One region of the Arthrobacter sp. NPDC056691 genome, then DNA from elsewhere that is predicted to be linked to it. Evidence: riboswitches for the same ligand, from Rfam matches in the RefSeq annotation. Region 1 holds a riboswitch; each other region holds the start of a gene.
The links. Region 1 has a riboswitch for cyclic di-AMP ahead of ACFRAU_RS09670 (hypothetical protein). Riboswitches for the same ligand answer to the same signal wherever they lie in the genome.
Positions count from the first base shown of each region.

Region 2: linked by a shared signal. The riboswitch ahead of ACFRAU_RS13705 (C40 family peptidase) and the one ahead of ACFRAU_RS09670 (hypothetical protein) in region 1 are both predicted to bind cyclic di-AMP.
Region 3: linked by a shared signal. The riboswitch ahead of ACFRAU_RS20295 (LysM peptidoglycan-binding domain-containing protein) and the one ahead of ACFRAU_RS09670 (hypothetical protein) in region 1 are both predicted to bind cyclic di-AMP.

Region 1 is NZ_JBHTXX010000009.1:19,691-22,955, forward strand. Features, by position in the region: gene ACFRAU_RS09665 (ATP-binding protein) at 1-1,506, shown strand, start outside; cyclic di-AMP (ydaO/yuaA leader) riboswitch at 1,611-1,762, shown strand; gene ACFRAU_RS09670 (hypothetical protein) at 1,768-2,667, shown strand; gene ACFRAU_RS09675 (glycosyltransferase) at 2,919-3,265, shown strand, end outside.
Region 2 is NZ_JBHTXX010000015.1:80,934-84,198, reverse strand. Features, by position in the region: gene ACFRAU_RS13710 (NlpC/P60 family protein) at 1-739, opposite strand, end outside; gene ACFRAU_RS13705 (C40 family peptidase) at 842-1,534, opposite strand; cyclic di-AMP (ydaO/yuaA leader) riboswitch at 1,605-1,798, opposite strand; gene ACFRAU_RS13700 (M23 family metallopeptidase) at 1,911-2,726, opposite strand; cyclic di-AMP (ydaO/yuaA leader) riboswitch at 2,738-2,979, opposite strand; gene ACFRAU_RS13695 (metal-dependent transcriptional regulator) at 3,131-3,265, opposite strand, start outside.
Region 3 is NZ_JBHTXX010000031.1:15,494-18,758, forward strand. Features, by position in the region: gene ACFRAU_RS20290 (NAD(P)(+) transhydrogenase (Re/Si-specific) subunit beta) at 1-1,032, shown strand, start outside; cyclic di-AMP (ydaO/yuaA leader) riboswitch at 1,194-1,362, shown strand; gene ACFRAU_RS20295 (LysM peptidoglycan-binding domain-containing protein) at 1,369-2,373, shown strand; gene ACFRAU_RS20300 (ArgP/LysG family DNA-binding transcriptional regulator) at 2,509-3,265, opposite strand, start outside.

The sequences.
Region 1 (3,265 bases):
CTGTTCAGCTACGCCTCGATGGACTCCTTCCTGACCCAGCAGCTGGACAAGCAGCTTACGGAGGCCGCCCGGCGGTCCAGCGACTTTGGCCGGCCACCGCTGGGCAACCCCGGCACCAAACCCGATCCGCTGGGCGCACGCGGCCAGCGGGTGGGGACGGTAACGGCCCGGATCGAGGGCGGCACCGTCATCAGCGCCGGTTTCATTGACAGCGACGCCACCCTCGCCTCGCTGTCCGCCGCGGACGACCAGGTCCTCCTGGAGCTCCGACGCGACGGCGTGCCAGTTGAACGGAAGCTGTCCTCGGGCACCTACCGGCTCGTGGCCGCCCAGGCGCCCTACGGCGACGTCATCGTCACCGGGCTTCCCCTCGCCGAAAAGCAGAACACCCTGACCTCGCTGGTCTGGACCATCACCATCGTCTCGCTGGGCGGCCTCGTGCTGATCGGCCTGGCCGGGACGGTGCTCATCCGGCGCACCATGAAACCGCTGGAACAGCTCTCCGAGGTGGCCACGCAGGTGTCGCGCCTGCCGCTGGACGCCGGTGAGGTGGCACTCGCCGTCCGCGTCCCGCCGTCGAACGCCCATCCCGGAACCGAAGTGGGCAGCGTGGGGCACGCCCTGAACCAGATGCTGGACAACGTCTCCAATGCGCTGGAGGCGCGGCAGGAAAGCGAAATGAAGGTCAGGCAGTTCGTGGCGGACGCCTCCCACGAACTCCGCACGCCGCTCACGGCCATCCGCGGCTACACCGAGCTGATGCGCATGACCGAAAAATTCACCCCGGACGGCCAGCGGTCCCTTGCACGCGTGCAGAGCCAGTCCGAACGCATGACCGCCCTGGTGGAGGACCTCCTGCTGCTCGCCCGGCTCGACGAGGGCCAGCCGCTCAAGCTCAGCGACGTGGACCTCACGCAGCTGGTGGTCGAGACCGTCAGTGACGAAAAAGTCATGGCGCCGGACCGGGCCTGGCATCTGGACCTCCCGGAGGAACCCGTGTCGGTCCGGGGCGACGACTCGCAGCTGCACCAGGTCCTCGTGAACCTGCTCTCCAACGCCCGCAAGCACACCCCTCCCGGCACCACGGTGACCACCGGCGTGATGCGGTCGGCTGACGGCAGCGCTGTGATTACTGTCACGGACGACGGCGCCGGCATCCCGCCGGAATTCGTGGACAAGGTCTTCGCGCGCTTCGCCCGCGCAGACGCCTCACGGGCGACGCCGGCGCAGCCGCCCCTGGCGCCTGCCTCCGCAAGGGCGAAGGGTCCTGCCACCGGTGGCGCCAGTGCGCAAACAGCCCTCCGTACCGCGGATTCGCGGGGAGAAACAGGGCCTTCGCAGGCAGAACCTGGCGTCGCCTCGGCAGAGGGAACCAGCGGCCTGGGACTGTCAATCGTGCAGTCCATCGTGGAAGCGCACGGCGGCACGGTGGAGGTCACGTCCCGGCCCGGCCGGACGGAATTTGCGGTCCGGCTGCCCATGCAAGGCGCCGCGCCGACGCCGTGACTCCCGTTACCTAAATGTGACTTAATCAGAAGCCTCCTGTACCGTCGATATGGTGCGGCCGCCACTAGCGCCGCATCTCCGGATTGACGCCCAGCTCTGCCGCTTCCCGGATTCCGCTACATCAGGCAGAGGCGGGGGAACCAGAGTCCCGGGCTTTCCGCATCAGCCCTTGGGGTGAAGCCGACACGTGAATTTCCGTGCGGCCGGATGACCTCATCCGAACCCGACAGCTAACTCCGCAGGTGTGAGAGGCAATCCACCATGTCTGAATTTAAGACTCAGGCGCGCCCTGAACGCGCCTCAGATCAGTCTGACCGCACGACGTCACGCCAGGGCATTTCCCGGCACCGCGCCGAACCGGCCCGGCCTACGACGGCCTGGGGCCGTCTCACTTCCGGCCTTCCGTCCTTTGGCCGCCGGGCGGCTGTCCTGACCACTGCCGCCGCGGTGCTCGTTGGCGTCGGCGCCGCAGGCCACGCGGCCGACCAGGCCACGCCTTCCGCCGCCGAGCCGGCAGCGGCCACCGCGGACGCCGGGCAGACGCTGAGCTTCGACAAGACGCTGATCTCCGCCCTTCCGGCCCCGTCCGCGGCGTCCATCGCTCCGCAGTCCTCGTCCCAGGCCGCTGCCAAGGAGTCTGCGGCCAAGGCTGCCGCTGCAAAGAAGGCTGCCGCCGCTAAGGCCGCCGCCGCCCAGGCCGCTGCCGCAAAGGCCGCCGCGGCTAAGGCCACCGCCTCTGCCAACGCCGCCGCGGTTGCCAAGGCCAACGCCGCCGCCGTCCAGGCTGCCGCAGCGAAAGCTGCCGCGGCCAAGGCGGCCGCAAAGGCCCGGGCCGCTGCGCCTGTGGCCCTGAACGATCCCTCCGGCGCACAGGCCTACGCAGCCGCCAAGCTCGGATCCTTTGGCTGGTCCGCAGACCAGATGCAGTGCCTGCAGCGGCTCTGGACCAAGGAATCGGAATGGCGCACCACGGCCACCAATGCCAGCAGCGGCGCCTACGGCATCGTCCAGTCGCTGCCCGCAGAGAAAATGGCGAGCGCCGGGGCGGACTACCGCACCAACTACCGCACCCAGATCAACTGGGGCCTGGACTACATCAAGGAGCGCTACGGCTCCCCGTGTGGCGCCCTGAACTGGCACCTCGCCCACAACTGGTACTGACCGGTTTGCCGCGGCCGAACCGGCTGACGGCGAGCATTTCTGCACCGCTTTAAGGTGACCCGAGGGCCCCGAATCCGCCAGGATCCGGGGCCCTCTTGCCGTCCGTGCCCACCCGCGGCCGGCAAAGAGGTGCAGAAATGCGGCCACCACCGGCCGCTCATTCCGGCCGCCAGCGAGCGCTGAAGAACTTCCACAGCCCCTGCACAGCTTCGCCCTAAAACCCTCATAACAGCGGCCGCCACTGTTGATGCATGACCATCACTGACCAGGCCTCCGGAACCCAGCCACACCCACCGCTGCACACCCGGCCGCACGCGCTCCATGGAGCCGGCGCGGCCGGAGATGCCCCGTCCCAGACCCTCATCAGGCATACGCGGCGGTCGCCGATCGATACCTCCACCGCGGTACCGGTCCTGGACGTGACCATCCCGGTCTACAACGAAGAACGCGACCTGGAGGAGTGCCTGCGCCGGCTCCACGCCCACCTGCGCGGCACGTTCCCGCACTCGTTCCGCATCACCGTTGCGGACAACGCGAGCACCGACGGCACGCTCCAAGCGGCCGAACGCGTGGCCCGGGAACTCCGCGAGGTCACCGT
Region 2 (3,265 bases), on a different contig from region 1:
ACAGTGCGGTGGTTCCGCCGTTCCAACCGCCGTGGACGGCCTGCCCGTTGCCGACGTACACAGCGATGTGGGCCAGGCCCATGCCGCCGTTCTGGTAGTAGGCGAGGTCGCCCGGCTGGGCTTCAGCAGCACTGACGGTGCGGCCGAGGGACAGGTAGCCTGCCGGCCAGCCGTGGTAGTGGATGCCCACGGCGGCGAGTGCGTTGGTGGCCAGCGCGGTGCAGTCCTGGGAGACGCCCAGCTGTGCGTAGGCAGCCGCAGCAATCGCAGCACCCTGGCCGCTGGCAGCCGTGGTCTTCGGCGCTGCCGGGGCAGCGGTCTCGACGGCGGCGGTGGCCTGGACTGCCGGTGCTGCGTCAGCAGCCGGAGCGGCGTCAACCGCGGGGGTGGCTTCCTGGACCTTGACTACAGGCTTGGGAGCCTCGACAACGGGAGCCGGCGCGGTGGAAACAGCAGGCTTCTCGTAGGAGATGGCGATGCTGGAAGCAGCGGAGATGGTGGCCGGCGCAGCGGACTGGACCTCCAGCGTGGAAGCCGGAACGGATTCGCGCTGAACGTTGGCCTCAGCAGCGTTGGCGGCGATGCCGCTGGTCAGGACAAGACCCGAAGCAGCAGCGATAACTGCGGCCTGGCGGCCCATGCCACCGGCGTTGTCGCCGACGGCCTTGGCAATGACAGCCAGCGAGTTGGTCTTGGTGACCTCGGCGCGGTGCCGTGCAATGGTCGCACGTGTAGTCATTAAAGTTTCTCTCTTTCGTGTTCCACAGACCGCGGTAGCAGGCCGTGGGTTATCGACGCGCCGGCATCTTGGGGGTAAGCCGGCCCGCCTCGAATCGGATTTTTAGCGAAGGGTGTAAAAAGCGGACGTGCCCGTTGCGGACACCGCGTGCAGGAGAGTGCCCTGCGAGGGGTTCAGCGCGCTGATCATCATGCCGTTGCCGACGTAGATGCCCACGTGGGCGCCGCCGTTCTGCATGACCAGGTCGCCGGGAGCAGGCGTGGAGGTGGGCTTCATGGCGTTCCACGCGTTGACGCGGGGAATGCTGATGCCTGCCTGTGCGTAAACCCACTGAGTGAAGCCGGAGCAGTCCCAGCCGCTGGGCGTGGTGCCGCCCCAGACGTAGGGGCTGCCGATGCCGGTGTACGCGATTGCTGCCAGTCCGGAAGCTGCTGCGGAGGCCGCACCATCAGTGGACTTTGCGGTGACGGCCTTGGCCGCACCGGCGCTCTCGTCGCCGGCCTGGCCTGCATCGGCCGTCTGGCTCTCATCGTTCGACTGCGGAGCGATGGCTTCGGCGACCGGGGCTGCCACGGTGGTGACAGCAGGACGCTCGAAAGAGACAGTGGCGGTGGGCGCGGCGGTCACAGCAAGCTGTGCGGCCTGGGATCCGGTCTCCGAGGAGGCGGAAACACCAATGTTGGCGTCGGCTGCGTTGGCAGGCATGCCAACACTCAGGATGAGTCCTGAAGCAGCTGCGATAACAGCTGCCTGGCGACCTACTGTGCCGGCATTGGCGCTAACCGCCTTGGACACGGAGTCCAACGGGTTCATACGAACCGTTTGCGCGCGGTGGCGCGCGGCATTGTGGCGTGAAGACACGAAGGTAGCCTCTCCCAATGCCTGCGAGGTGAGCTGTCGGATTCGGATGGGAGTCACCCGGCCGCTCCGCTTCCTGGGAAGCTTTGCGACTTAACCCCAAGGCCTTCTTGCGAAGACCAAAATTGGTTCCCCCGCCCCTGCCAGACGATGTAATGCGAACGGACCTTGAGCGGTGGCAGAGTTAGGCAATCCACTCAAGAGCGTCAACTTCGGAAAAGTTGACGCGGTTTAGACGGTACAGCAGTTCGGAGCCAATGTCACATTCAGGTCACGGCGTGTCACAGGAATGAGAGTGCTCGCTCGACGTGGCTCAGAGCCAGCCGAGGGGATCAACGACGTCCCCGTTGACCATCACCTCGAAGTGGAGGTGGCAGCCCGTGGAGGCGCCCGTGGTCCCGCTGAGGGCGATAACTTCGCCCCGGGTGACCTTCTGGCCAACCTGGACGCTGGAGGACGACAGGTGGTTGTACGTGGTCTCCAGGCCGTTGCCGTGATCGATCACCACGCGGTTGCCTCCCCCATAGGGGTGCCATCCCGAAAAGGTGACCTTACCGCTGGCCGCGGCAAGCACCTGGGTGCCGCACTGGGCAGCGAAATCCTGGCCGCGGTGGAACTCGCCGGCGCCGCCGGTGATCGGACTGACCCGGTAACCGAACGGCGAGGACCTGACCAGCGTGGTCAGCGGGCCGCCCAGGGTACCCACCGAGGCCGAACGGCTGATGCTGCCGGCTGACTGGGCGCTGAGGAGCTGCTTCAGCTTTCCGTCCGGGTCGCCGGTGGTGGAGACGGACGTGCGGCTGAAGTCGATCTTTGCTGCCGCTTCAGCCGAGACCTTCGGCTGGGCCGAGGCAGCGGACGCAGACGCCCCTCCCGGCTCTCCGGCGGCCAGGACAGGGCTGGTGGCGGGGACAGTAACAGTCAGCAGCAGGCCGGTGGCAGCGAGGACTACGCCGGCTTTCTGCCCCACGCCACTGGCCGAGGCAAAATCCGTAACCTGCCGGAAGGGACCCCGGCGGCGGCGCGCTTCACGCTGGGCGTCCCGGGGACGGTCCGCGGCAATGGCCTCCGCGAGGCGCGGCTCCGGAGCGGGACCGGTCGCGCGGCGGCGGCCCCGGGCATTCTGCATGGACAAGTACTGTTTCCTCTCTGGATAGCCTGCGAAGTTAGCTGTCGGATTCGGGTCAGAGAGTTCGGACCCGGTCCGCCGTAACAAGCCGTTCCGGCACAGGGGTATCCCGAGAGGATTCCTTCTGCGGAAAAGACTTGCTGCTGCGGACTTCACCCCAAGGCTGTTGAAACAGCCGGTTGTGGTTCCCCCGCCCCTGCCAGTGGGTGACTCGTACTACTGATCTGCTGGCAAGGTTCGGCTCCAGATCAGGTAACGCTTTAGTATCGGCGTTGCCGTTTAACTATAGGCGATTAAAGAAGCGCAGTAATAATTCCGTTATATTCCCTGTGCAAAAGTGGTAGGTCATCCTGCCTGCAGATGTCAGACAGGAAGCCGCACCCGGCCCACGGGCCCGTTGGGAGCTAGTCCAGGCGCACGAACACGTGCGCGGCAACTTCCGGCGGGAGCTCAAGGGCACCCTCAAACCCGGGCACGCGGACCGAGATGTACTCCCCCACGCGTTCGAGCGAGACGACGGCGCCAGGCCGGATCCCCCC
Region 3 (3,265 bases), on a different contig from region 1:
GCCTGGGTGCGTGTCGCCGTCGCCTTCACCCTGCTGGTGGGGGCGGTGTCCTTCGCCGGCTCGGCCGTGACGTTCGCGAAGCTGCAGGAGCTCATGACCACCCGTCCCGTGGTGTTCCCCGGCCTGCCGGTGCTCATGGGGGCGGTCCTGCTTGCCGCGGTCGGGGCCGCGTCCGCCGTCGTGACGGGCGGTTCGCTGGTCCTGGCGCTGCTGCTCCTGTTGCTGGGCCTGGCGGCGGGCGTGCTGCTGGTGCTGCCGGTGGGCGGCGCGGATGTGCCGATCGTCATCTCCCTGCTCAACGCGTTCACCGGCCTGGCGGTTGCGGCGTCCGGCCTGGTGCTGGGGAACGTGCTGCTGGTGGTGGCCGGCACGCTCGTGGGCGCCTCAGGCACCATCCTCACCCGCGCGATGGCCGCGGCCATGGGCCGCAGCGTGGCCGGCATCCTGTTCGGCGCGTTCCGGGGAGGTTCGACGGCGGGATCCACGGCCGTGAGCGACCGTCCGGTCCGCTCGTCCAGCCCGGAGGACGTGGCGGTGCTGCTAGGCTACGCGCAGCGCGTGATCATCGTTCCCGGCTACGGGCTCGCCGTGGCGCAGGGGCAGCACACCGCGGCAGAGCTGGCGCAGGCCCTGGAATCCCGGGGCACCCGCGTGGACTTCGCCATTCATCCGGTGGCCGGGCGCATGCCGGGGCACATGAACGTGCTGCTCGCCGAGGCCAACGTGCCCTACGAATCGCTCAAGGAAATGGGCGAGATCAACTCCGAGTTCCGCACCGCCGACGTCGCGCTGGTGGTCGGCGCGAACGACGTCGTGAACCCCGCCGCGAAGACCACGGCCGGCTCGCCGATCTACGGGATGCCAATCCTCGAGGTGGCGGACGCGCGTCAGGTGGTGTTCCTCAAGCGCTCCATGCGGCCGGGGTTCGCCGGGATCGAGAACGACCTCATGTTCGAGCCGCAGACCACGCTGCTGTTCGGCGACGCGAAGGAGTCCCTGACGAAGGTGCTGGGCGCGGTGAAGGCCCTGTAGGGTGTTGGGGTCTGCACCCTCCTGCACTGGTTCCTCAACTGCTTATTCAACCGCCGCCGTTACCGAAATGTGACTTTTGGTGCGGGGGTGCGGTAGCCTCGGCCGGTGCCCTGGTTCCGCTCAGGGCATCCCGGGCAGAATGCCGAGCCCTGCCGCTGACCGGGATCCGTTCGCTATCACCAACAGGCAGGGACGGGGGAACCACCTTAGTACCGGCCTTGCGCGCCAAGGCCTAGGGGTTAAGTCCAGGCGCTGCGCCCAGCAGCGGGCAGGACCGGGTGACTCCCACCCGAACCCGACAGCTAACCCCGCAGGCATGGGAGAGGCACATCAACCATGTCACGTAAGTTCACGCCCGCGCGCCATCGCGCCACCCCGACGACGTCCATCGCCCTGCAGGGCCTGTCGTATTCCTTCAAGTCCAATGCCGCCTCGGTTGCCAAGCCGGCGGCCGCCGCCGCCGTCGCTTCCGGACTCCTCTTCGGCGCGGGGGCACCTGCCCACGCAGGTGCCTACGCGCCCGAGATTCCGGCCAGCGGCGCTGCACAGTCCGCCCCGGCCCCGGCCGCTGCTGCTGTGAAGTCCGTCGCGGGCCAGGCGCTCGCCGCACCCACCCAGGCGCAGGCTCCGGCAGTCCCGGCCCCTGCGCCGGCAGTCCCGGCTCCGGCAGACGGAGGATCGGCTGTTGCAGGCGCGTCGCACACCGTTGCGCCCGGCGACACCCTCGGCGCCATCGCGGCACGCCACGGCGTCAGCCTCGATGCACTGCTCGCGGAGAACGGCCTGTCCCTGGCCTCCGTCATTTACCCCGGTGACCAGATCCTCATCCCGGGGCCCGGCGCGGCCGCGGCTCCCGCAGGGCCGGTAACTCCCGCAGTGCCTGAGGTCCCCGCGGTCCCTGCTGTTCCCGCGGCCCCTGCAGTTCCGGCCGTTCCTGCAGCCCCGGCCGTCCCGGAGCCCGCCGGCATGGGAATCTACAACGCCTCCGCGTCGATAACCCCGGCAACAGCAACCGCTCCGGCAGCCAGCGGCGCGGGCGCAGCCATTGTGGCCTCCGCCAGGGCGCAGCTTGGTGCCACCCAGGACTGCACCGTCCTGGTGGAGCAGGCCCTGCGCTCCGTCGGCAAGTCCGTCGGTGACCTCGCGCCCGCGCAGTTCTACCAGTACGGAACTCCGGTCTCCTCCCCGCAGCCCGGTGACCTGATGATCAGCGGCGGACACGTCGGCGTCTACATCGGCGGCGGCCAGGCCATCAGCAGCGGCATGAACGGCGTCAACGAAACCATCGTGCACCCGGCCTCCTGGCTCACCGGCTCCACTTACGTGCGGGTGAACGCCTAACAGCGGATGCCCGCCTGACCGGCGGCAACCGGACACAGCAGCGGCGGGTGCATCGGCACCCGCCGCTGCTGCGCTTGATGCCCCAACTGGAATACGGGTGGGCCGGGAGCAGCGTGCCGCATAATTTCGCTCCACCTACTTCCGGTGCGGCGGCAGGATCCGGGCGGCGCGGACGACGGCGTCTGTCACCTCCGTGAGGCCCGGCGAGTCCAGCGTCCAAACCTGCCAGTAGAGCCGCAGGTCCTCGCTCCATGCCGGGTCGAGCTCCACGAGAAAGTTCGCCGGGTCCTGCTGGTCCGGCACCATGCCCCAGCCAAGGCCGGCGTGGATCGATTCGACGTACTGGACTGAGTCGGGGATGAAGTGCTGCGGGGGAGTGGCGTCCGGTGCGACCCGTGCGAGGACAGCGAGCTGGTGGGTGTCCTTCCGGTCGTACTGCATGACGGGGGCCGCGGCGAGGGCCTCCGGAGTGGGCCCGCCAGGGAACCATCTGGCCACGAACTTGTGCGACGCCTTGGCCCGGTACACCATCGTGCCGAGCGGCCGGATGGTGCATCCCTGTACCGGCCGGGGATCCGCGGTGACCGCACCGACGGCATCGCCGGACCGCAGCAGGTCGGCCGTGGCGTGCTCATCGTCGCGCAACAGCTCAAGGGCCACGCGGCCGCCGAGCGCAATCTCCCGGTAGGCCGGCGGCAGCCACGTCGCGATCGAGTCCGCATTGGCCACAATGGGAACCCGCAGCCGCCCGGCGCCGGGCCGTCCGCCGTCGTCCTCCCCGGTGGTCTCCGGCCTGCGCAGGGCAAGGACCGCCTCGTCGGCGAGGAGCAGGAGCTGGCGTGCCGAACGGAGGAGCTGCTCGCCAGCCGGCGTTGGCCGGACCGGCTTGAGG